Cycloclasticus pugetii PS-1: one gene and its partner. The protein of the gene in region 1 interacts with the protein of each later gene in a pairwise test. Links are inferred from orthologs where the notes say so. Each region holds a gene or a part of one and is shown on either strand. Other genes may lie near its edges. The genes, in order: ftsA and CYCPU_RS0109055.

Region 1 (11,386 bases):
AACACCTCTATATTTAACTCTTCTAGTAGCTCCCTTTTTAACGCGTCTTCAGTCTTTTCGCCTTCTTCGACTTTACCACCCGGAAATTCCCACAAGCCACCTTGATGCGCCTTCTTAGAGCGCTTACTAATCAGCACCTCATTGTATTGATTTTTTATAACCCCGACCGCTACCTTTAACATCTGTATATCAATACTATGTCTAATACTTTATGAGCGGTACTCAGCATTTATTTTGACGTAATCGTAAGATAAATCGCAAGTTAATACACGGGATGAACAGTCTCCTTGAGCCAGACAAATACGAACACAAATTTCTTCTTGATTCATAACCTTTTGGCCCTGCTCTTCAGTATAGTCAGCTGAACGCTTACCGGCCTTAACAATACAAATATCATTTAAGTAAATTGAAACCGCATCAACATTTATTGTTGCTATGTTCGCTCTACCTACGGCGGCTAGAATCCTCCCCCAATTAGGGTCTGAGGCAAAAAAGGCGGTTTTCACTAATGGTGAATGCGCAACCGTATAAGCCACTTCCTTTGCATCACTTGCTGTATAAGCTTGTTCAACCTGAACGTTTATTAGTTTTGTAGCGCCCTCTCCATCTCTTACAATTGCTTCGGCCAAATAACTACACAGCTGTTTTAATGCTGCTAAAAACACTGGGTACCGTTTATCACTTTGCGTCTCAATCGGCTCTATATCAGCCGCTGCGGTTGCCATTAATACGACAGCATCGTTTGTTGACGTATCACCATCTACCGAAATACTGTTAAAAGAGACATCCACAGCCTCCTTCAGCATAACCTCGAGGATTTTTCTGCCAATCGGCATGTCAGTCGCAACATAAGATAGCATCGTCGCCATATCTGGCCTTATCATGCCTGAGCCTTTTGCAATGCCCGTTATGGTGACCTCTGTGCCATCCAACTGCAATGTACGAGAGCAGCCTTTTTCACAGGTATCGGTTGTCATAATGGCTACAGCCGCTTTTTGCCAATGCTGTTCGCTTAAGGTATCTACTGCCGTTTGCAAACCACCTACAAGCTTGTCTACTGGTAACGGTTCACCAATCACTCCTGTTGAAAACGGTAATACCTGTGTTTCTTTAGCATTCACCTTGCTTGCAAGTTCTGCACAGCATGTTTGCGCTGTCAACAAACCTGCGCCGCCCAAACCAGCATTTGCATTGCCTGAATTAATCAGTAGATAACGTGGAGAGTCTTCGGCTAAATGTTTTTTAGCCACTGTAACGGGCGCTGCACAAAATTTATTTTTTGTAAAAACAGCCGCAACCTGTGTTTGCGCAGTCAGTTCAAATAGCGTTAGGTCGTCACGTACAGTTTGTGAAATACCCGCTGATGCGGTGCCAATGCGAACACCTGATATTGCTTTTAATTCTAAAGGGACAGTTCCGCCTACAGGCATGATTAAGCTCCTAATAAACAGTTATAGATATAAAGTTAAGTAGCCCTTAGACTATAAAAAGCCACCTTACTCAAACGAGCGCTTAACGTAGCCTCACAGCTTGCCGTGGCACTGTTTAAATTTCTTGCCAGAACCGCATGGGCAAGGGTCATTCCGGCCAATTTTTTTATCCGAACGTTTAAAAGGCTGTGCCTTGTCGGCTTGCTCATCGTTCTTTTCTTCACCTAAGGCATTTGCATCATCATGCTTGTATTCCATGGTTTGATGAATACGACGTTGCTCATCAACGGCTTGAACATCTTCTTCTGCACGAACTTGGACCTTTGTTACCAACTGAACAACATCTCTTTTTAATGTATCTAATAGCGATGTGAAGAGCTCAAAGGCCTCGCGTCTATATTCCTGTTTCGGATCTTTTTGTGCATAACCACGTAGATGAATACCCTGTCTTAAATGTTCCATCGCACCTAAGTGATCCCTCCACAACGAATCTAATGTTTGCAGCATCACCGATTTTTCAAAGTGCCGAAGCACCTCTGCACCTGCTAATATTTCTTTTTTTGCATAGTCATCGCTGATTGTTTTTAGGATTAGCTCGCGCAGACTGTCTTCATGCAAGCTATCATCTGTATCTAATAGCTCTTGAATATTAAGCTTGCAGGAGAACTCATCCTCAAGAGCAGCCTGTAAGCCTGCAATATCCCATTGCTCTTCGATTGATTGTGCTGGAATATACACATCAATTAATTGGTTAACGACATCTTCACGTATAGAAACAATAGTATCGGCAATATCTGATGCCTCCATAATTTCATTACGTTGATCATAAATCACTCGACGTTGATCATTCGCCACATCATCGTATTGAAGAAGTTGCTTACGAATATCGAAGTTATGCCCTTCTACTTTACGTTGAGCATTTTCAATCGCTTTACTCACCCAAGGGTGCTCAATCGACTCACCTTTTTCTAAACCCAGTTTTTGCATCAAACCAGATACACGTTCTGAGGCAAAAATTCGCATTAAGCTGTCTTCTAACGATAAGTAAAAACGACTTGCACCAGGGTCACCTTGACGCCCTGACCGGCCCCTTAGCTGATTATCTATCCGGCGCGACTCATGCCTTTCTGTACCAATTACACGGAGACCACCGGCATCTAGTACTGCCTGATGCTTTTTTTGCCATACTTCAGATGACTCGTCTTCGCTCTTGCCACCCAAAACAATATCGGTCCCTCGTCCGGCCATATTAGTCGCAATAGTGACCGCCCCTAAAGCACCGGCATTGGCAATAATTTGTGCTTCACGTTCATGCTGTTTAGCATTAAGCACCTCATGAGGCACCTTCTTCTTGGTTAGGCTGGACGATATATATTCAGAAACTTCAATAGAGGTTGTACCCACTAATACTGGCTGCTTTCGTTGGTAGCAATCTTCGATATCCTCAATAACCGCTTCGTATTTTTCTTTCGCTGTTAAATAAATAAGATCCCCGGCGTCTTCACGCGCCATCCCACGGTGTGTTGGAATAACAATAACTTCCAAACCATAAATTTGTTGAAACTCAAATGCTTCGGTGTCTGCAGTACCGGTCATTCCCGATAATTTGTCATACATCCTAAAATAATTTTGGAATGTAATAGACGCCATCGTTTGGTTTTCACTTTGAATTTTAACGCCTTCTTTTGCCTCTACTGCTTGATGAAGCCCCTCGCCCCAGCGCCGGCCCGGCATTGTTCTTCCAGTAAACTCATCAACAATAACCACTTGACCATTTTGAATAATGTAATCGACATCTTTGTGATACAGCGCACTGGCTCGTAATGCAGCATATACATGATGCATCAACCCAATATTAGTGGCATCGTATAGGCTTTCATTTTCACTTAATAGGCCGCTACTGGTCAGTAGTTCTTCAATTTTTTCATGGCCTAACTCTGTCAAAAAGACTTGTTTCGACTTCTCATCAACGGTGTACTCACCACCCTCTTGCGACTCAACCTCTTCTGTAAGGTCTTTTACCAACTCGTTAAGCTTGATATATAAATCACTTTTATCATCTGTTGGGCCTGAAATAATCAGTGGTGTTCTTGCTTCATCAATTAAGATTGAATCAACCTCATCAACGATCGCGTAATGCAGCTCACGTTGAACCTTGTCTTCGACACCAAATGCCATATTGTCTCGAAGGTAATCAAAGCCAAACTCATTATTAGTGCCGTATGTAATATCTGCTGCATAGGCTTCGCGTCGCTGTTCAGGGCTCATCGAATTGACGATCACACCCGTTGTCATGCCTAAGAAGGCGAACAACTGCCCCATCCATTGTGAATCACGTTCAGCCAAGTAATCATTCACTGTCACCATATGAACGCCCTTACCGGGCAATGCATTCAAATAGGCTGATAACGTGGCAACCAGTGTTTTACCTTCACCGGTTTTCATTTCGGCGATGCGTCCATCATGAAGCACCATCCCGCCAATTAGCTGCACATCAAAATGACGCATGCCTAAGGCGCGAACACCAGCTTCTCTAACCACTGCAAACGCTTCAACGATTAATGCGTCGAGTGTTTCACCTTGTTCAAGTCGAGCACGAAATTCATCCGTTTTCGCTTTCAACTCAGTGTCACTTAAGGCACTGATTGATGCTTCAATCTCATTAATTTTTTTAACGGTTTTTTGTTTTGCTTTTACCAACCGATCATTACGACTACCAAAAACTTTCTTTACGATATTTGAAATCATTACAAATAAACTTTAGTGTGAAACGAAAAACCAAATGATACCGCATATGGTTCACTGAAACCTGCTTTTTAGGCCCATTCAAGCCCTATTCATAACGCTTTAAATCAGAATGTAAAAGGACGTAGGAGTAAGTACTGCCTTAGCTTGAAGAATACAGGTATTTACGAGGATTCACCTTCTTACCGTTGCGCATTACTTCAAAGTGAACATGTGGCCCGGTAGAATGACCCGTTGACCCCATTTTAGCGATAACATCATTTTGTTTAACGACATCGCCTAATTTGACCACTATTTCCTTATTATGCCCATAGCGGGTGACGTACCCTGAGCCATGGTCAATTTCAATTAAATAACCATAACCGCCTTTTTTCCCCGCGTAGGTCACCAAGCCAGATGCAGCGGCTAAAACACTGGTCCCTGTCTTGCCTGCAATATCGACACCATGGTGGAATTTTTTCTTGCCAGTAAATGGATCTGCTCGGTAACCGTAATACGATGACAACCATCCTTTTGCGACTGGTAACCCTGCTGGGCGAACCTCTTTAGACAACTCTTTATTTGCCGAAAAAACACCCAATAACGTTAATTGTTTTTCGCGTAAAGATAACTGTTTATCGAGTACTTGAATATCATGCAGCAATTGGTTTTCTGTAAAACTTTCTGCTGAGTCCGGCAAATCTGCACTGCCGATAGCTGGTAATTCGTCAAAATTAAATTCTGACGCCGTTAAATTAGCCTTCTTAACAAGGTGTTCACCAACCGCATTCAGCCTCGTCAATTGTGCTTGCATTTGCCCAACTCGTAAGGCAAGGTTATCCAGCGTATTTTGAGTTTTCTCGCGCACTCTTTCCAGCTCTATTCGCTGGGTTAATAACTCTTGAGATACCTTCCCTGATTGTTCGGTTAACCTAACTTCGGTCACCGATGGCATATACCAATAAACTGCTAGTAATAGAATAAAGCTACCAAGTAACCCATAGATAACTTTTTGCTGGATCGCAGAAAAGTTGATGGTTTTCTTTTTACCTTTTGTTAACAGTATAATTTGCATATTATTTATTTTTTATCTTAACAACATATGTTTAAACAACCTTTCAAAAACAACAAGTCATCCTTGAATGGTTTACAGCATATTCAGCAAAGCTTACATCAACAAAAAACACTTCTGCGTCTTGTTCAACGATCAATAACTGAAGATTTGGCAGCTCATTGTTTGCATGTCACCGCCAGTAAAAACACGGTAATCTTATTCACCGACTCTTCTGTCTGGGCTTCAAAACTACTGTATCTACGCCAACCTATTCTAAACGCCTTATCAAATTACTTTGGTGAACGGGTTCGTACTTTAAAGGTTAAAGTGCTATCTAAGCACACAGCAAAAACACCGCTTTTGCCTAAATCGCCATCCAGTCATACATTGAAGTGTCTTACAGAAGCCAACGATTCAGAACAGGCAGACTCGTTAACCCATTCCATGAATAAACTCATCAAGACACTACAAAAAAACAAGCTATCTTAGTTTAAACACCCGCAGGTAATGGCTCTATATATGAAATAGGGAATTGGTCATCTTCTTCAAACGTTACTTCTTCCCAAGCATCCTCTTGAACCAACAACTCTCTTAATAACTTATTATTAAGCTCGTGCCCCGATTTATGGCCATGAAACTCACCAATCAAGCTATGCCCTAGTAAGTATAGGTCACCAATAGCGTCCAAAATTTTGTGTTTCACAAATTCATCTTCATAACGCAGGCCATCTTCGTTTAAGACTCTAAAATCATCGACGACAATGGCATTATCCATGCTTCCACCCAACGCTAAGTTGCGTTGACGTAACATTTCAATATCCTTCATAAAACCAAAGGTACGTGCACGGCTTATCTCTTTAACGAATGAAGTTGAAGAAAAATCAATAATCGCCTCTTGTGTACGCGATTTAAATACTGGGTGATCAAACTCAATACTAAACCCGACCTTAAAGCCTTCAAAAGGGACAAAGCTCGCCCACTTATCGCCATCCTCTACTCGGACTTCTTTTTTGATACGAATATAGCGTTTCGCTGCGTTTTGTTCTTCTATACCAGCCGATTGTAGTAAAAAGACAAACGGGCCTGCACTGCCATCCATGATCGGCACCTCAGCAGCACTTAAATCAATGTAAATATTATCAATACCCAATCCAGCGATGGCCGACAACAAGTGTTCAACAGTAGAGACTCGTACGTCACCTTGTATCAAGGTGGTTGATAATTGTGTGTCACCTACATTTTCTGCTTTTGCTGGAATAACGACTGCTTCGTCAAAATCTATTCTGCGAAAAACAATACCGGCATTGACGCCTGCAGGGCGCAACGTTAAATAAACCTTTTCGCCACTGTGTAAACCAACACCCGTAGCACGAATCACGTTTTTCAGCGTTCGTTGTTTAATCATTTAAAACTCCCAAGCAGATAAATTCAATTTATTTTTATTGTCATTATTGCGGGATATTAACACATTTTGCAATTTAACAATAAGCCATGCATTGCCACGTACTCAGTTATTTTACCGCCCTCAACACATTTCAATATCCAAGGGCGGTTCACGGTCTCAACTAATCGGCTTGCCTTCTTAAAAACGCAGGTATATCCAAATAAGCAGGGTCTAAGGTATTATCTATACCACTGGTTTTTTGATCCGCCATTTCCGCTTTTCCATCACGCATGATTGTTGGAATATCAAAATCCTCTTCCTTCAGGTCAGCCGTTTTAATGGCTTCTCTTTTCACTTGAACAATCGGCGTTGGTTCTTCAGCCACTTTTGCCTTGCCACCTAAACCAGTTGCAACAACAGTTACTCGCATTTCGTCTGACAAATCAGGATCAATAACCGTACCGACAACGACATTCGCATCATCCGATGCAAAATCTCTAATCGCTTGACCGACCTCTTCAAATTCACCTATAGACATATCTAATCCAGCCGTGATATTCACTAAAATACCGCGAGCGCCTTGTACATTGATATCTTCTAACAAGGGGCTGTGAATGGCCGCTTCTGCAGCTTCGCGTGCTCTAGATTCTCCTTTTGCATTACCTGTTCCCATCATCGCATCACCCATTTCTGACATAACAGTTCTAACGTCAGCAAAGTCGACATTAATCAAGCCAGGGCAGGTTATTAATTCTGCAATCCCTTGTACAGCGCCTAGCAAAACATCATTCGCCGCTTTAAAGGCATTTAGCAGACTCATTTCTTTGCCCAGTACGTGCAATAACTTTTCATTCGGAATAGTAATTAATGAATCAACGTGAAGTGCTAATTCCTCTATCCCTTGTTCTGCCAATAACATTCTTTTTTTGCCTTCAAATGGGAAAGGCTTAGTCACTACAGCTACTGTTAAGATACCCATTTCTTTTGCTATTTCGGCCACTATTGGCGCAGCACCTGTCCCTGTTCCACCACCCATTCCTGCTGTGATAAAGACCATATCAGAACCGACGATTACTTCTTGAATTCGCTCTCTATCTTCAATCGCTGCTTGACGGCCCACTTCAGGGTTCGCGCCTGCACCCAAGCCTTTTGTACTATTATTACCTAACTGCAATACCGTTTTAGCTGGTGTGTCTTTTAGAGCTTGCGCATCTGTGTTGGCGCAAATAAATTCCACACCATCTATTGCACTATTAACCATGTGATTCACGGCATTGCCACCGCCACCGCCAACACCAATGACTTTAATTACTGCATTTTGTGTATGTGCATCCATTAATTCAAACATATCAATTCCCCTATCTTGTTAATCTAAATACTAAAGTCTCTATTTATCGTTAAAAATTACCTTGAAACCAGCTCTTCATCTTTTCCCACATAGCTTCAAAACCATTTTTCACCTCTCCACCACTTGCCACACTATTTTGCTGCCCAAACAACAACAACCCAACACTGGTTGCATATATCGGATTACGAACCACCTCGCTTAAACCAGACACATACTGCGGATAACCCAGGCGAACGGGCATGTGGAATACCTCTTCTGCCAATTCAACCAATCCCTCTACCTTTGCACTGCCGCCCGTTAGCACAATCCCTGCGGCAACAATGTCCTCGTAGCCCGAGCGCCTCAGCTCAGCCTGTACAAGCATCATTAATTCCTCATAGCGAGGCTCAATAATTTCAGCCAAATTTCCACGTGAAATTTTTCGTGCCGGCCGATCGCCTATGCTTGGCACATCAATCATTTCGTCCTCTTGAACTAATTGAGTCAGCGCACATGCATATTTCAACTTAATTTCATCGGCATGCTGGGTAGGCGTCCGTAATGCAACAGCGATATCATTAGTAACTTGGTCTCCGGCAATTGGAATAACCGCGGTGTGGCGAATAAAGCCATCACAAAAAACTGCAATATCCGTCGTGCCACCACCAATATCAACCAAACAAACGCCCAGTTCTTTTTCATCATCCGTGAGCACCGAACTGCTCGATGCCAGCTGCTCTAAAATGATATCGCCTACTTCTAAACCACAACGCCTTACACATTTAATAATATTCTGCGCTGCACTCACTGCGCCGGTCACAATATGTACTTTTGCTTCCAGCCTGATGCCCGCCATTCCAACAGGCTCTTTAATGCCCTCTTGTCCATCGATAATGAATTCTTGTGGCATGATGTGAAGAATCTTTTGATCCGCAGGAATAACCACTGCCCTTGCCGCATCAATCACTCTCTCTATGTCTGATGGAATCACTTCGCTTTCTTTAATACCCACCACGCCACTGGAGTTCAAGCTACTGATGTGACTGCCTGCTATCCCCACAAATACTGAGTGAATTTGACACCCCGCCATCAACTCAGCCTCTTCTACAGCGCGTTGAATTGAATGCACTGTAGACTCGAGGTTAACCACCACGCCTTTTTTCAAACCTCGCGAACTATTGGTTCCGATACCGATGACATCAATCGTTCCATCTGGGGTTATTTCCCCCACAATGGCCGCCACTTTAGATGTACCTATATCTAAACCAACAATTAAATTCTTATCACTGTTTTTCTTCATTGTTCTTAGCCTTTAACTGGCTGATCCTTTTTCAATTTTAATGCGGCTATTTGCTCAACCCGGTCAGCAAATTTATAACCGTCTTTCCACTGTACGGACACCCCATTTGGGTAACGCAAATCCACCTTCGCAAGCTGATCTATCAAACTGCCTTCCAGCGATGCCAATAACCTTAATGATTTACCAATTGCCTGTTCAGGCGACTGATGACCCACACTTACTTTTATGCCATTGCTCATTACTGCCGACCAACTACCGTGCTCTGCTAAACTCAATTTGCTGACTTGAATACCCGTGCTTTTTATTGCGTTATTAACTTTTCTATATTCTTCAAGTATCGCCTGACTACTCGTCTCCACGCCTGATAAACTTGGCAATGTTTCTAAGCTTTTATCAAATACCGGTTTAAATACCTCGCCCTGTGTATTCAGCAAGGCCGTTTTATTCCAAATCGCAGCAGGCTTTTGTTCCACCAAGGTCAACACAATAGTATCTGGCCACACACGCCTAATTGTTGCTTTATTCACCCAGGGTAAGGCCGTCGCGTGTTTAACAATTTCACTGCTATTCATCGCGAAATACCCGGTATCAACTAATGCTGATAACGATGTTGAAATATCCTCAGCTGTCACATAATTTAATTCACCACCGATACGCACCTGTTTAATGGGCATCGTGCTTGGTTGCATTAACCAGCTAACGAACTGCCATACAACAATCGCTACTATTAGAGAAAGAACGCTCTTTTTAACCAACACTTCATTTTGCTGAAGCAAATCAATCATCACACTCTTCATGCCCCCTCCTTCGCAAAGCTGGTTTCCAATATCTGCCAAACTAATGTATTAAAATCAATACCTGCCTGTTTTGCGGCCATTGGGACTAAGCTGTGGTCGGTCATTCCAGGTACCGTATTTATTTCTAATAACTGCGGCTTACCTTGTGCATCTAACATTAAATCAACGCGCCCCCAACCTTCAGCAGCCAACAACTTAAAGGCTTTAATCGATAAGTGTTGTAAGGCTTGTTCTTGTTCAGCAGTTAGCCCACAGGGGCAATGGTATTGAGTTGTTTCTGCCTGATATTTCGCTTCGTAATCATAAAACTCATTAGGGGTTTCCAATCTAATCACTGGCAACGCTTTATCTGCTAGTACAGCCACGGTGTACTCTGCTCCTTCAACCCACTGCTCTGCCATAACATCACAGGTAAATTTCATTGCTTTTTTATACGCTTCACGAAGCTGCTCTATGGTATTTGCTTTTGCCATCCCCAAACTAGAGCCTTCTAGCGCTGGTTTAACCATGACTGGAAAACCTAGCGCAACTACGCATGCATCTATATCGGATTCTTTTTCTAGCACCATCCATTTTGGTGTTGGAAGCCCAGCACCCAGCCAACAGTTTTTTGTTCTTAACTTATCCATGCCCAATGCAGACCCCAATACACCACTCCCTGTGTAGGGAATGCCAATTAGTTCTAAAGCACCTTGCAATTGGCCATCTTCTCCACCACGCCCGTGCATAATATTAAAAACACGGTCTATACCTTTTTCTTTTAACTCCATGATGTCAGAGGCTGCCGTATCAAACTTAATCGCATCAACCCCCTGTGATTTAAGGGCCGACAAAACGGCCTCACCACTTAATAATGAAATGTCACGCTCAGCAGCATGCCCACCCATTGCCACAGCAACCTTGCCAAAAGATTTAGCGGATTGAATAGTGCTCATTGCGCCTTTTCCTCACCGATAATACGAACTTCTGTTTCAAGCAAAACACCCTGATTTTTATGCACCTGACCTTTGACATATTCAATGAGACGTTCAATGTCCTTAGCCGTGGCATGACCTGTATTTAATATAAAGTTCGAATGTTTCTCTGATACTTGCGCACCGCCAATTCGATAACCTTTCAAGCCTGTTATTTCAACTAAATGCGCCGCATGGTCTCCTTCAGGGTTTTTGAAAACAGATCCACCGCTAGGAACATTTGTAGGTTGTGTTTGTGAACGTTTAGCCAATAACTGACGTATTTTTTCACGACTTTCTTTATTGCCACCTTGAGGAATATCTAAATAACACGCTACAAACCACTCATCATCAGCCAGTGATACTGAGCGATAGCCCACGTCAAAATCATCCGCATCGCGTACTATTAAATCCCCG
Region 2 (13,649 bases), 1.5 Mb from region 1 along the record:
ATAGCCTCAGTACAACCTTGATCACTGGCTTGTTGCTTCAATAATATATTGCCAAGTAAGGCGACGGATTTTATATGGCACCAATCCCAGCGAATATCATCTAAAGTGATAGCGTTAATGCCGTTAGCAATAGAATCGAGACTCTTGGGGTCTATTGTTTGGCACATTGCAAAAGTTGTTGCGGAGTACTCAGTTGGCAATTGGTGATCACGGTTTGTGCCAGCACCACGTGTTACTTGAACATAGACCGATTGGTCAGATTGCGTATGCGGTGAAACCAGTTGGGAGAGTGTTTTTGTCCATTGTTGATCACTCATGACCGGTTTCATGCGAATAGCGGCTAAGCTACTATTGAGGCGGTCTAAGTGCTGTTGAAGGCGAAAAAGCTTGCCGCCGTATGCAGGAATAACTTCATACACACCATCGGCAAATAAAAAACCACGGTCTAATACAGAAACGTTAGCCTCAGCTAGTGGCAGAAATTGGCCATTAAGGAAAACATCAGTTTTGTGCGACACCATCAATTCTCCTACTCAAGCAATAACAATGCTTCATCTTTTAGGATGTCCATAAATGACCCTTCCGGAATATCTTGTAAAGCAATGAGTGGGCGTTTGGCAATAATGTCACCTTTAAGTTGAATAACCGCGTTGCCAACAAGTTGGCCTTTTTTTATGGGTGCAATCAGCTGGGGGTTTAACTCTAGGCTCGCATCTAATGATTTATATTCATTGCGAGGAATAGTCAGGTAAAGGTCTTTCGCCAAGCCTACTGGTAAAGATTTAATCGCGCCTTTCCAGACGCGGGTGGTGGTTAGTGATTGTTGTGCTTTATACAGCAAGTGAGTTTTATAAAAACGGTAACCATAATTCAGCAAGGCCTGATTGATATCATTTCGTGCAGCTACGCTGTCTGTGCCCATAACGACAGAAATTAAACGCATATTGTCGCGAACAGCAGATGAAACTAAACAATAACCAGCGTCCTCTGTATGCCCTGTTTTAACGCCGTCTACTGTGCTATCACGCCATAACAGCTTGTTTCTATTTTGTTGAGTAATACCGTTAAAAGAAAATGATTTGATCGCATTTATTTTATATAACTCGGGAGACTCAATGATTAAGGCGCGAGTTAGAACTGAGAGGTCTCTAGCGGTAGTGTAATGCTGTTCGTCGGGCAGACCAGAACTATTAGTAAAGTGGCTATTTTTCATGCCAAGGTCTTTAGCAACTTGGTTCATTAATTGTGCAAAAGTTGATTCATCCCCTGCGATATGTTCGGCTAATGCAACAGTGGCATCGTTACCTGATTGCACAAGCATTCCGTGAATTAAATCATCGACCGTAACGAATTTATTAACTTCCACAAACATTCTAGAACCAGGAGTTCGCCATGCTTTTTCACTAATACGAACTTGATCGTCTAAATTCAAATTTCCATGGTTTAGTTCACGAAAGACAATTAACGCAGTCATGATTTTTGTCATGCTGGCGGGGGCTAGTTTTAAATCAGGGTCTTTAGAGGCTAAAACTGTTCCACTGTGAAAGTCGGTCAGGTGGTAGCTTCTCGCTTTTAAATTTGGGGCGGAAGGAATAGGTAACGCGATGGCTTGAGAAGAGAGAAAAAAGCTCAGCAGCAGGATAATTCTTTTCATATTAATGCAATGTTAGGTATTAGGGTAACGATAAGCTCGGATTATATCATGCAAAACGTATCATTAAGGGCTAGGAGGAAGGCTGTTTTAGCTGGCTTATTTAGAGGTATAAAAAGTGCTCTTATAGCCTAACTCGTAAAGTTTTGATCTTGTTGAGTCAGCACTTTTCATTCGTATATAAGGGCCGACACGCACAAAATACAAGGGTTTTGACGTGCTACCACCAGACTCTATGGTGACTGGGGTTTTTAGTAAATTGGTCAATTCATACTTGAGTTTATTGGCATTTTCTTCAGAGCTAAAGGCCCCCGCTTGAATAAATAACAAACCCTTTTGTTCAGTAGAGGGTTGGGGTGGCTGAACAGTATACCTTAAGGTGAGGTCGCTTTTTGGTGCGGCAGGTGGCTCATCTAAAGAGGTTGAAAGATAGGTGTGAGGGTCGAGGGCTTTGATTTCTACCATTGATGTGCCGTTTTTAAGGGTGCCGAGTTTAGCGGCAGCGGCATACGATAAATCTATAATTCGTTCATCATGAAAAGGGCCACGGTCATTAACGCGAACAATGATTTTTTTGCCATTAGAAAGATTAGTGACTTCGACATAGGTTGGGAGAGGCAGGGTTTTATGCGCGGCAGTCATTGCATACATATCGTAGGTTTCACCGTTCGAAGTTTTATTGCCATGAAATTTAGTGCCGTACCAAGAGGCGAGGCCGCGTTGAACAAAGTTTTTACTGGACGCTTGTACGAAATACTTTTTGCCAAAAACTTCATAGGAGCTGGGGTTGCCTCCACGGCTCTTAGCTTCTATTTTAGGGATCGCATCTGGGGTTAGTTCAATACCGGCAGGGTGAACGGATGGGGCGCTATCGGTAACGAAAGGTTGTTGGCTTGTGCAGCCTATTAAAAAGTAAGCAGACAAGCAGCATAATAAAAAAAAGTGGAGGCGGATCATGCGTTATTTATAAAGCCCTTTTTAATTTCTTGACCAAGTTGATAAACGGCCATTGCGTATAAGTGACTATGGTTGTAGCGGGTGATGACATAAAAATTATGAAATGTTAGCCAAAATTCCGATTGGTCTTTTTGTTTAAGTTCCAATAATCTGACGATAGTGTCATCTGCAAGATTAGGTGGTGTTTGCACCTGATGTTTAGCCAGTTGTTTTAAGGTGTTCTTTGGTTTGAGTGAACGATTGAGTAAGGTTTTATAAGCATCACCTGTAACGTTAGTTTGTTGTGTGACTAGGTCTGTGTTTTTCCAACCATGTCTTGAAAAGTAATTGGCCACGCTGTTAATGATATCAGCCTGGCTATTCCACAAGTCCCGCTTGTTATCGCCATCACCATCAACAGCGTAAGCACGGTAGCTGCTTGAAATAAATTGAGACTTCCCCATGGCTCCAGCATAAGACCCTTTGGGTTCATAAGGGTCAAAGCCTTCTTCACGACACAGTAATAAGAAATGCTCTAACTCACGTTGAAAGAACTTAGCGCGTTTTGGAAAATGAAAACCAAGGGTTGTTAGGGCATCGAGGACTTTATAAGACCCTGTGTTGCCACCATAACGTGTTTCAACACCAATAATGGCGACAATGATTTCTGCTGGTACGCCATATTTTTCGGTGGCGGCATCCAATAGGTCTTTGTTTTCTTTCCAGAATTTTATACCGCCATTAATGCGATTAGGTTTAAGAAAAATATTACGGTAACTGTGCCACTCTAGGCGTTTCTCCGCCGGTGATGACATGGCTTTTAAGATGCTTTCTTTAACAACCGATTTATTTAATAAGGTTGTTAATTCGTCACGATTAAATTGGTGCTCTTCGACCATTTTTTCAATAAAGTCGTGATAAAGGCTAGGGTTGCTAGGCGACGACGATGTTGAGGCGCAAGCACTAATAGAGACTAGCGTTAATAGAAGGGTTAATGCTAATCGAAAAGAAAAAAGTTTTATGTTGCGCATCGTTTGTCCTTAAGAAGAAAGTAATTTTCGATGAGTATGTATCGACATTAATATGCCAAATCCAAGTAATAATGTCACCATTGATGTACCGCCATAACTCACTAGAGGTAAGGGTACACCAACGACTGGCAAAATACCCGTGACCATCCCGACGTTTACAAATAAATAGATAAAAAATGTTAGCGATAAGCTACCTGCAAGCAGTCGTGAAAAGGTGTCTTGTGCCTGAATTGCAATGTAAATGGAGCGGATGAAAATAATCAAATAAATGGTTAATAAGCCGACACAACCCATCAAGCCAAATTCTTCAGAGAAGACGGCAAAAATAAAATCGGTAGAACTTTCGGGTAAAAACTCTAGGCGTGCTTGCGAGCCATGCATCCAGCCTTTGCCATTGATACCACCTGAGCCAATGGCGATTTTTGATTGAATAATGTGGTAACCAGCCCCTAATGGGTCTTCTTCTGGGCTCAAAAAGGTAAGAACCCGTTGTTTTTGATAGTCTTTCATAAAACTCCATAGAACAGGGGCGAGTCCTGCGCCAGTTGCTATGACGCCGATGATGATCTTCCATGAAATGCCGGCAAGAAACAGCACGGTTAATCCCGAGCTGGCTATTAAGATAGCGGTACCGAGGTCAGGTTGTTTGGCAATTAAGACGGTAGGGATAGCTATAAAAACAGTGGCGAGACCGACATGTTTGTGACTGGGAGGTAGTCGCCGTTCTGCTAGGTACCAAGCCACCATCATGGGGGTTGCCAGTTTCAGTAATTCAGAGGGTTGAAAGCGAAAGAAGCCTAGGTCTAGCCAACGTTGAGCGCCTTTCCCCATATCACCAACAAATAACACGCCCAGTAATAAGAGCGTGCCGAGAAAAAATAACCAAGGAGCAAACATTTTTAACGCATGAGGTGGCACTTGAGCAATGATAAACATGGCAAAAAAGGCAACAGCTAATCGAGTGGCTTGCCTGTTTAATAATCCAATATTTTGGTGTTCGGCGCTCATCAAAATAAGAATGCCAATAGACGATAAGAGGGCCAGTAGAATGAGCAAGGTGAGGTCAATATGCAATCGCTGAAAGAGGCTCTCTTTGCGATGATGATAGAGGCTCATTTGTGAGGCTTTTTGGAAAGACCAATTCATGGGGTAACTTGTATATATTGATCGAAAATAGAACGGGCAATAGGCGCAGCAACCGAGCCACCATGACCACCGTTCTCTACCACGATAGCAACGGCTAATTGAGGCTCACGTGCGGGTGCAAAAGCGATAAAAAGGGCATGGTCTTTGAGGTGTTCTTGCACATTTTCCTCATCATATTTTTCATCTTGTTTGATGGTAAACACTTGAGCAGTTCCCGTTTTGCCAGCTATTTTGTAGGGCGCACCTTCCCTAATTTTTCGAGCAGTGCCACGCGCACCGTTAACGACATCATACATGGCATCAATAATGGTATTCCAATGCTGAGGGTTATTTAATGTAATTGGCAGGGTGGTTGATGTTTGCTGAGGCTTATCATTAATTTTAGCAACGAGTGATGGAATATGTGTGGAGCCTTTGTTAGCAATAAGAGCCGTTGCATGGGCTAACTGAAGGGGTGTGGTTAAATTGAAACCTTGCCCTATGCCAGCAATCAATGTCTCGCCAGGATACCAGACCTGATTTCGTGTGCGTTTCTTCCACTCTCTTGAGGGCAATAAGCCCGATCTTTCGCCCAGAATGTCAATGCCTGTTTTTTGCCCAAAACCAAATTTTTGCAGAAAGTCATGCATCCGATCAATTTTTAACTCATGGGCCAATATATAGTAATAAACATCGCACGACTGAACGATTGAGTCATGAAGCGTGGTCATACCATGCCCAGTTTTTTTCCAATCACGGTATTTATGTGTTTGTTTGGGTAGTTGATAGAAGCCTGGGCAGAAGATTCTTTGATGTGGGTGAACGGTTTTGTAATCGAGGCCGGCGAGCGCTAAAAATGGCTTTAAGGTAGACCCTGGGGGATATTGCCCTCGAAGAAAGCGGTTAAATAAAGGGCGTTTTGAAGAGTTTTGTAATTGGCTGTATGAGGCTTGATCGATACCTTTAGCAAACAAGTTAGCATTGAAGCCTGGTTTGCTCACCAAGGCGCGAACTGCGCCAGTACGAGTATCTATTGCGGCAACACTTCCGGTGTAATCACCGAGTGCGTCGTGAGCGATTTTTTGTAGCTCAATATCTAGATTCAAAGTTAGATCGCTACCTGATAATGGTGGTGTGTAGCTGAGGACTTTTAATGATCTGCCTTGTGCTGTGTTTTCGGTTTGCTGGTATCCAACATAACCATGTAATTCAGTTTCGTAAGTTCTTTCAATGCCGGTTTTTCCAATAAATCGAGTCCCTCGGTAGTTGGCTGGCTCAATAGTTTTCAGCTCTTGTTCATTAATGGCGCCGACATAACCCACTACATGTGCGGTTAGCTCAGGGAAAGGGTAGTGTCTTAATGGACGTGCCTGTATGTCAACACCGGGAAATAAGTGACGGTTGGCAGAAAAAATAGCCACTTCCTGATCGTTTAATCGATTTCTAATGGAGACGCTAGCGAAGCGTTTTTGCTGTTTTCTACGTTTTTCAAATAACGCCAGTTCATCTTTAGAAATGGGTAATAAGGCGCTCAAGCGTTCGAGGGTGTTCGCAAGGTCTGGCGTTTGTTCCGGTACTAATTCAAGACTATAAGTAGGGTTGTTTTCAGCAAGAACGCGACCTTTTGTATCGAAAATTAAACCACGAACAGGACTAATAACTGATAGTTTTACGCGGTTATTTTGAGCGAGGTCTACATACTTCTCATGTGTTGCAATTTGTAAATAGGTAAGACGGGCAATCAGCGCAAAAAATAAAATAAGAACAAAAACGATCAATGTGGTGGCTCGCAATAGGAAAAGGCGATTTTCCTGGAGTGAGCTCTTGAGGTCGAAGCGAGTGTTCATGTGAGGTTACTGTACTTTAAAGTGTCTTCTGATGAGGCGTAAGACAGCAAATATAGCAGGCCATACCAGCGCGCTAAAAAGAACTTGAAGCCCATGTTGGTAAGTATACTCAATGTGAACAATAAAGTGGTTAAGCCATAAAGAGAGTAGTTTTATGCACCCTAAGAACATTAAAATAAGCGTAGATTGTTGCCACACAGGATAATTTCTTAGGCGTGAATAAAGAGAGTGGCTAAAAAAAGAAGCGGTACTGAATATTAGCGCATTTTGTCCGAGCAAACTGCCTGTTAAAACATCGAACAGTAGGCCGGTTGAAAAACCAGTCAAGATACTAACTTTATGCGGTAAAGCGATGCTCCAGTAGATTAATGTTAGCAACGTCCAGCTGGGCATTAATATAGCCAAATGGTCAGGCCAAGGTGCAATGCTAAGGGCCATGGAAAAAAATAAAGTTAAGCCAATGATGGTACCGCCAGAGGATTTAGCGTGCATTGTCTGTGGGTACTTCTGGTTCTTCAGGGGCGCCTGATAAAATAGGAATGGGCTGTTGTTGGCTCCATACCAATAAAATGTCACGAGTGCTGTCTATTTTGGCGACAGTTTTAGCCTCGGCATGCATGAAAGCTTCTCCTGGCAGCGGGGCCAGTTTGGTGACGGTGGCAACAGGGTAACCAGATGGGAAAACACCGCCCAGTCCAGATGTCGTTAATAAATCGCCTATCTTGATGTCAGCATTATGGGGTAGGTATGGTAGCGTTAATGTATTTTTTAGTCCGCTACCAGAGGCAATGGTTCTTAAGCCTGTTCGGTTTATTTCAACAGGTATAGCATGATTGGGGTCAGTAATCAGGATGATAGACGAAGTGAGCGGGTGAACGTTGGTAATCTGACCGAGTACACCGTCTTCGTTGAGGGCGGCTTGTCCTTTATAAAGGTCGAAACGACTGCCTTTATCAATCACAATATTGGTTGTGTTTGGGTGTTGGTTTACTTTAATAAGAGACGCTGAAATAAATTGTTCTCCAATTTTGAATGAAGACTCCAATAAGCTATGCAACCGGGTATTTTCTGTTTCAAGCGCCTCAAATTTTTGCAGTTTGACTTTAAGAAATAATAACTCATCTTTTAGGCGTTGATTTTCGTCAGCTAATTCAGATAACTCTGTTGTGCTTTCAGTCAGCCAGGCATAGAGCTGGCTAGGCAGGTCCACAACGATGAGAACAGGGTGAACGATAAAAGAAAGGCTGTCTTTAAGGCGCGTAAGTTGGTTCGTTTGCTGTGCAAGTAGCAAAAGCAAAATAGAAATAACGGCGGCGGCAATATAGCGTGTGCTGGTAGCAGGACCTTTTGAGAAAATTGGTTTTATGGCGAATAACCTCTTATTCTTACTCTAATGCAAACGTATTAGGCCCTTTTTCATTGATCAACTCTAGTACTTTGCCCCCACCTCGCGCAACGCAAGTTAGAGGGTCGTCAGCTGTGCGAACAGGTACGCCTGTTTCTTCATGGATAAGCTCATCTAAACCATACAGTAATGCACCGCCACCGGTTAGCACAATGCCATTTTCAGCAACGTCAGCGCTTAGCTCTGGGGGAGTTTGCTCGAGAGCTTGTTTCACAGCACTAACAATGGCGGTAACAGGTTCTTGTAATGACTCTAAAATTTCATTACTGTTAAGCGTAAAGCTTCGGGGAATGCCCTCTGCTAGGTTTCGACCCGTAACGGTCATTTCCTTAACTTCATTCGCTGGGTAAGCTGAGCCAATCGTGTGTTTAATTCTTTCGGCGGTCGATTCACCGACGATAGTGCCGTAATTACGTCGAACGTAATTGATAATCGCTTCGTCAAAACGGTCACCACCAACGCGAATTGACTCCGAGTAGACGATACCATTGAGTGATAAAACGGCGATTTCTGATGTGCCGCCACCAATATCTAATACCATGGAGCCGCGCGCCTCATCTATCGGTAAGCCTGCACCAACTGCCGCTGACATTGGCTCCTCAATTAAATATACTTCACGTGCACCAGCACCTGATGCCGATTCTCGAATGGCTCTTCGTTCAACTTGAGTAGAGCCACACGGTACGCAAATAAGCACACGAGGACTAGGACGTAGAAATTTACCTTCATGTACTTTATGGATAAAGTACTGAAGCATTTTTTCAGTGATAGTAAAGTCAGCAATAACACCGTCCTTCATTGGGCGAATCGCGGTGATATTACCAGGTGTTCTACCCAGCATTGCTTTTGCTTCGCTGCCGACAGCGGCAAAGCTTTTTTCGCCACGCACTTTATCTTCTCGAATGGCAACAACAGAGGGTTCATCTAGCACAATGCCTTTGCCAAGTGCATAGATTAGTGTGTTCGCTGTGCCCAAATCGATGGATAAATCGTTGGAAAACATGCCGCGTATTTTTTTAAACATGAATTTTATAAATGTAGGTGGTGAGAATTTTGTACTTTAACAACCCTTTACCTCTTTGGGCAAGGCGCGAATTGTGTTAATTTGCACTGTTTTAAAGTATGAATAAAACAAGGGGGTTATTTTATGCCAATTCAGTCAGAAGATGTACTGAAAATCGCACACTTGGCGAGGCTCGGTATTCAGCACGAGCAGCTTGAGTCATATGCGTCAGACTTGTCGAATATAATGCTGTTAGTTGAGCAAATGAATCAAGTTGATACAACTGATATTGAACCTATGGCCCACCCACTTGATCAGTTTCAACGTTTACGGGCGGATGTGGTATCAGAAAGCAATCAACGTGATATTTTGCAGGACAATGCGCCATCTATTGAAGACGGTTTGTTTTTAGTGCCGCGAGTGATCGATTAGTCGCCCTTTAACGAGGCGGTGTCATTTTTATTTAAACAAAGGCTTATAGCGATAAGCATATATACCTTTTAAACAGTATTGGTAATCAATGTATAACAAATCATTAAAAGAACTGTCCAGCGACCTCCACAACAAACAAATATCCAGTGTTGAGCTTAGTCAATACTTTTTGGAGCGTATCAATCGATACGATGGGGCGTTAAATAGCGTCATTACATTAAATGAAGACGGCGCATTACTTGCAGCTCAACAGGCGGATCAACTAATTGCATCAGGGGATGCCGGCTTGTTAACGGGGATTCCTTTGTTACATAAAGATATCTTTTGTACACAAGGCTTACGAACAAGCTGTGGCTCAAAGATGCTGGATAATTTTATTGCCCCTTATTCGGCAACAGCGGTTAGTAAATTAGAACAAGCTGGTGCGGTGATGTTGGGTAAAACCAATATGGATGAGTTTGCGATGGGCTCGTCAAATGAGACCAGTTTTTATAGTGGAGTAAAAAACCCTTGGGATTTGGAAACGGTCCCAGGTGGCTCATCGGGTGGATCAGCAGCGGCGGTAGCGGCACGTTTGGCGCCGTTGGCTAGTGGTACAGATACAGGTGGATCGATCCGTCAGCCAGCAGCTTTTTGTGGGGTGACGGGTATTAAACCAACCTATGGCCGTGTGTCACGTTACGGCATGATTGCGTTCGCCTCTAGTTTGGACCAAGGTGGTGCGATGGCGAAAAGTGCTGAAGATGCAGCGATCATGCTACAAGCGATGTCTGGTTTTGATGAGAGGGATTCAACCAGTGTTGATAGACCCGTTGATGATTTGTTAAGCGGCTTGGGTGACTCGATCAAAGGCTTGACCGTTGGCTTGCCCAAAGAGTTTTTTACCGATGATCTTGATAGTGATATTCGAGAAAAAGTAGAAGAAGCGGTTGATACCATTCGGTCTGCAGGGGCACATGTGAAAGAAATTAGCCTACCGAATATTAACCTATCAGTGCCTGCTTATTATGTGGTTGCCCCCGCTGAATGTTCTGCTAATTTGTCTCGTTTTGATGGTGTTCGATTTGGGTATCGCTGCGAATCGCCAAAAGACTTAGAGGATCTTTATAAGCGTTCGCGTGGAGAGGGGTTTGGTGACGAGGTAAAACGAAGAGTTATGATTGGCGCTTATGTTTTGTCTGCGGGGTATTACGATGCGTATTATAAAAAAGCTCAACAAGTTCGTCGTTTGATTCAACAAGATTTCGTAGAAGCGTTTAAAGAAGTAGATGTGATCGCTAGTGCAACAGCACCTTCTGTTGCCTTTAAATCAGATGAGAAGAAGGGAGACCCTGTTTCAATGTATCTTTCAGATATTTTTACCATTGGTGTTAATTTAGCAGGCTTGCCTGGAATGTCAGTGCCGTGTGGTTTTGTGGAGAACAAGCCGGTAGGTATGCAGTTGATAGGAAATTATTTTGAAGAGTCTCGCTTGTTAAATGTAGCGCACCAATATCAACAACTGACTGACTGGCATCTTGCGGTGCCGGCTGGATACGAGCAGGAGGTATAAGGATGCAGTGGGAAACAGTTATAGGTCTTGAAATTCATGTTCAGTTAGCGACTCAATCTAAAATTTTCTCGGGTGCTTCAACGGCTTATGGCGCAGAACCTAATACGCAGGCTTGTGCGGTGGACCTTGGGTTACCGGGTACATTGCCGGTGTTGAACGAGCAGGCCGTTCGTTTTGCGGTGAAATTTGGTTTGGCCATTGGTGCGCATATCGCTCCATATTCAGTGTTCGCACGGAAAAACTATTTTTATCCTGACTTGCCTAAGGGTTATCAAACAAGTCAATTTGATAAGCCGATTGTTGGTTTAGGGCGGTTAGATATAGAGGTGGATGGTAAAACAAAAACAATAGGTGTTACGCGGGCTCATTTAGAAGAAGATGCGGGTAAATCGTTGCACGAAGACTATCATGGGATGACGGGAATAGATTTAAATCGAGCAGGAACACCGTTGCTTGAAATTGTTTCTGAGCCGGATATGCGCTCTGCCGCAGAAGCAGTAGCGTATGTTAAAAAACTACATACTCTTGTGCAGTATTTAGGAATTTGCGATGGCAATATGCAGGAAGGTTCTTTTCGTTGCGATGTTAATGTATCAGTCAGACCAGTAGGGCAAGAAGCCTTTGGAACCCGTGCAGAGATAAAAAACTTAAACTCATTTCGTTTTATTGAAAAAGCCATTGCACATGAGGTTGAGCGCCAAATTGATGTGATCGAAACAGGCGGACAAGTGGTTCAAGAGACTCGTTTGTATGATGCTAATAAAGATGAGACACGCTCTATGCGTTCTAAGGAAGAAGCGAACGACTATCGATACTTCCCGTGTCCTGATTTATTACCAGTCGAAATCACAGCAGAGTTGTTGGATGAAGTGCGTAATGACTTGCCAGAATTACCTGCGGCTAAAAAACAACGTTTCCAACAGCAGTATGGTTTAAGTGAGTATGATGCCGACGTATTAACAACACAACGGGCGATGGCAGATTACTACGAAGATGCTGTTAACTTTTCAGATGGAGAGGCGAAGCTTGTTGCTAATTGGGTGATGGGCGAATTGAGCGCAAACTTGAATAACAATAATTTAGATATCCAGCAAAGTCCCTTGAGTGCTGAACGATTAGGAGGCTTGGTTAGACGCATTGCAGATAAGACAATTTCTGGAAAAATCGCTAAGCAAGTCCTTGAGTTTATGTGGAATAGTCAGGATGTTGCAGACGACGTGATTGAGCGAGAAGGTTTGAAACAAATTTCTGACACAGGTGCCTTAGAAAAAATGATTGATCAGCTAATGGCTGATAACGCTCAGCAAGTTGAGCAATATAGAGCCGGTAAAACAAAAATGATAGGCTTCTTTGTTGGTCAGTTGATGAAGCAAACCCAGGGTAAGGCGAATCCACAAGAATTAAATAAATTGCTGGAAAGTAAACTAAAAGGGTAGTTTCTCTTAAAGTGTTACGTTAATTATTAGAATAAATAGCAAGGATGTTATGAGTATATTGAAGGCGTTGAGTGTTTTTATTATCGCGTTATGGTTGGCTGCCTGTGGCCATGCGACTAAAAATGGCGTGGAACTAACTCAAGAAGGGCTGGCGACTAAGACTTTGTCAGCAGAGGAAGCGGAAGTTGAGCAGCAGGTTGCGCGTATATCTGAAAAGCTAAAAGATGAACCAACGGTTAAAGACTGGTTGTTAGTCGGCGATGGAAACATGTATTTGAAAAGATATGATGAAGCTGTTTCAGCCTACAGAGAAGCATATATATTGAGCGACTATGCAGAGGAGCCCAAAAGAAAACTAAAACGAGCAATGTTTTTGGCAACGATAGCGTTAAGTAAATAGCCAATAAGGGATAACCCGGTCTGGTTGTTATTCCTCAACCATTCTTAGGGTTATCTCAACAATATTTTCATCGTGTAATAATTTGAAACAGCGCATCTCTAAGACACCTTTGGTGTTTAGCGAAATAATTAAATAATAGGCTTCGGGGTGTGAAGGCATTTCAGTATCGCTTATTGAAGGCCTAGCGGGTGCGGTGGGGTGCGAGTGGTAGATAGCAAAAACCTCTTCACCCTTATCGCGGATTTCTTTCATTACGCTGATTTGTTCTTCAGGCGCCATTAGAAAACGCTTGCTAGGTGTTTCAGCTATATTTTGAACAGGATGGCAGGTGTACTGACCCGTTTTGTTTTTACTGATAAAACCACAGACCTCGAGGTCTTCTGATAATTGTGCGTTATGAAGTAATTCATTAACGAGTTTTCTAGGTAAGACAATTTCTTTTTCGTGCATTTTTAACCCTAATGTTTATGGTTTTGTGCCTAATGTTGCCCGAACGTGCCCTTGAATATCTTGGAAATGTTGGGTTGATTTAAATCCGTACAATTCTAACAAGTTTTTGACCAAAGTGCCTTGCTGAAAGCCATGCTCAAACAAGATAAGTCCGTTGTGTTTAAGGAAAGACTTTGCTTGCGAGGTAATATGCTCAAGATCCTGTAGGCCTTCGTGTTGAGCAATCAATGCCGAAGAGGGTTCAAAACGAAGGTCGCCTTCTAAAAGGTGAGGGTCATTTGGGCAAATATAAGGTGGGTTACTTATTATTAAATCAAACCTCGTATTGGGCACTGTTTCAAACCAATCGCTACGCAGAAACTGAATATTGTGAACCTTATG

Evidence for each region.
Region 2: the proteins of ftsA (region 1) and CYCPU_RS0109055 interact in binary tests that used the Escherichia coli proteins (3 or more experiments, as listed by UniProt). The link is inferred for Cycloclasticus pugetii PS-1 from one-to-one orthologs.

What each region holds. Positions count from the first base shown.
Region 1 is NZ_ARVU01000001.1:372,129-383,514, reverse strand. The notes cover bases 7,105-9,886. They hold ftsA (cell division protein FtsA), read right to left. Parts: upstream 9,220-9,886; coding sequence 7,990-9,219; downstream 7,105-7,989. Other genes in these bases: CYCPU_RS0101855 (cell division protein FtsQ/DivIB), read right to left, coding at 9,225-9,886; ftsZ (cell division protein FtsZ), read right to left, coding at 7,105-7,940. In the rest of the region: CYCPU_RS0101895 (Nudix family hydrolase), read right to left, coding at 1-182; bifunctional glutamate N-acetyltransferase/amino-acid acetyltransferase ArgJ, read right to left, coding at 210-1,430; preprotein translocase subunit SecA, read right to left, coding at 1,524-4,178; CYCPU_RS0101880 (M23 family metallopeptidase), read right to left, coding at 4,318-5,229; CYCPU_RS0101875 (DciA family protein), read left to right, coding at 5,257-5,697; lpxC (UDP-3-O-acyl-N-acetylglucosamine deacetylase), read right to left, coding at 5,699-6,613; more of ftsZ, read right to left, coding at 6,774-7,104; more of CYCPU_RS0101855, read right to left, coding at 9,887-10,016; CYCPU_RS0101850 (D-alanine--D-alanine ligase), read right to left, coding at 10,013-10,951; murB (UDP-N-acetylmuramate dehydrogenase), read right to left, coding at 10,948-11,386. UniProt on the Escherichia coli protein: Essential cell division protein that assists in the assembly of the Z ring. May serve as the principal membrane anchor for the Z ring.
Region 2 is NZ_ARVU01000001.1:1,851,217-1,864,865, reverse strand. Bases 6,998-9,820 are described here. They hold CYCPU_RS0109055 (rod shape-determining protein), read right to left. Parts: upstream 9,020-9,820; coding sequence 7,976-9,019; downstream 6,998-7,975. Other genes in these bases: gatA (Asp-tRNA(Asn)/Glu-tRNA(Gln) amidotransferase subunit GatA), read left to right, coding at 9,519-9,820; gatC (Asp-tRNA(Asn)/Glu-tRNA(Gln) amidotransferase subunit GatC), read left to right, coding at 9,143-9,430; mreC (rod shape-determining protein MreC), read right to left, coding at 7,072-7,947; mreD (rod shape-determining protein MreD), read right to left, coding at 6,998-7,082. Outside these bases: CYCPU_RS0109095 (D-amino acid aminotransferase), read right to left, coding at 1-521; CYCPU_RS0109090 (D-alanyl-D-alanine carboxypeptidase family protein), read right to left, coding at 530-1,654; CYCPU_RS0109085 (septal ring lytic transglycosylase RlpA family protein), read right to left, coding at 1,751-2,575; mltB (lytic murein transglycosylase B), read right to left, coding at 2,605-3,618; rod shape-determining protein RodA, read right to left, coding at 3,628-4,764; mrdA (penicillin-binding protein 2), read right to left, coding at 4,761-6,590; more of mreD, read right to left, coding at 6,597-6,997; more of gatA, read left to right, coding at 9,821-10,982; Asp-tRNA(Asn)/Glu-tRNA(Gln) amidotransferase subunit GatB, read left to right, coding at 10,985-12,418; CYCPU_RS0109035 (hypothetical protein), read left to right, coding at 12,468-12,818; CYCPU_RS0109030 (M67 family metallopeptidase), read right to left, coding at 12,846-13,268; prmC (peptide chain release factor N(5)-glutamine methyltransferase), read right to left, coding at 13,284-13,649. UniProt on the Escherichia coli protein: Forms membrane-associated dynamic filaments that are essential for cell shape determination. Acts by regulating cell wall synthesis and cell elongation, and thus cell shape.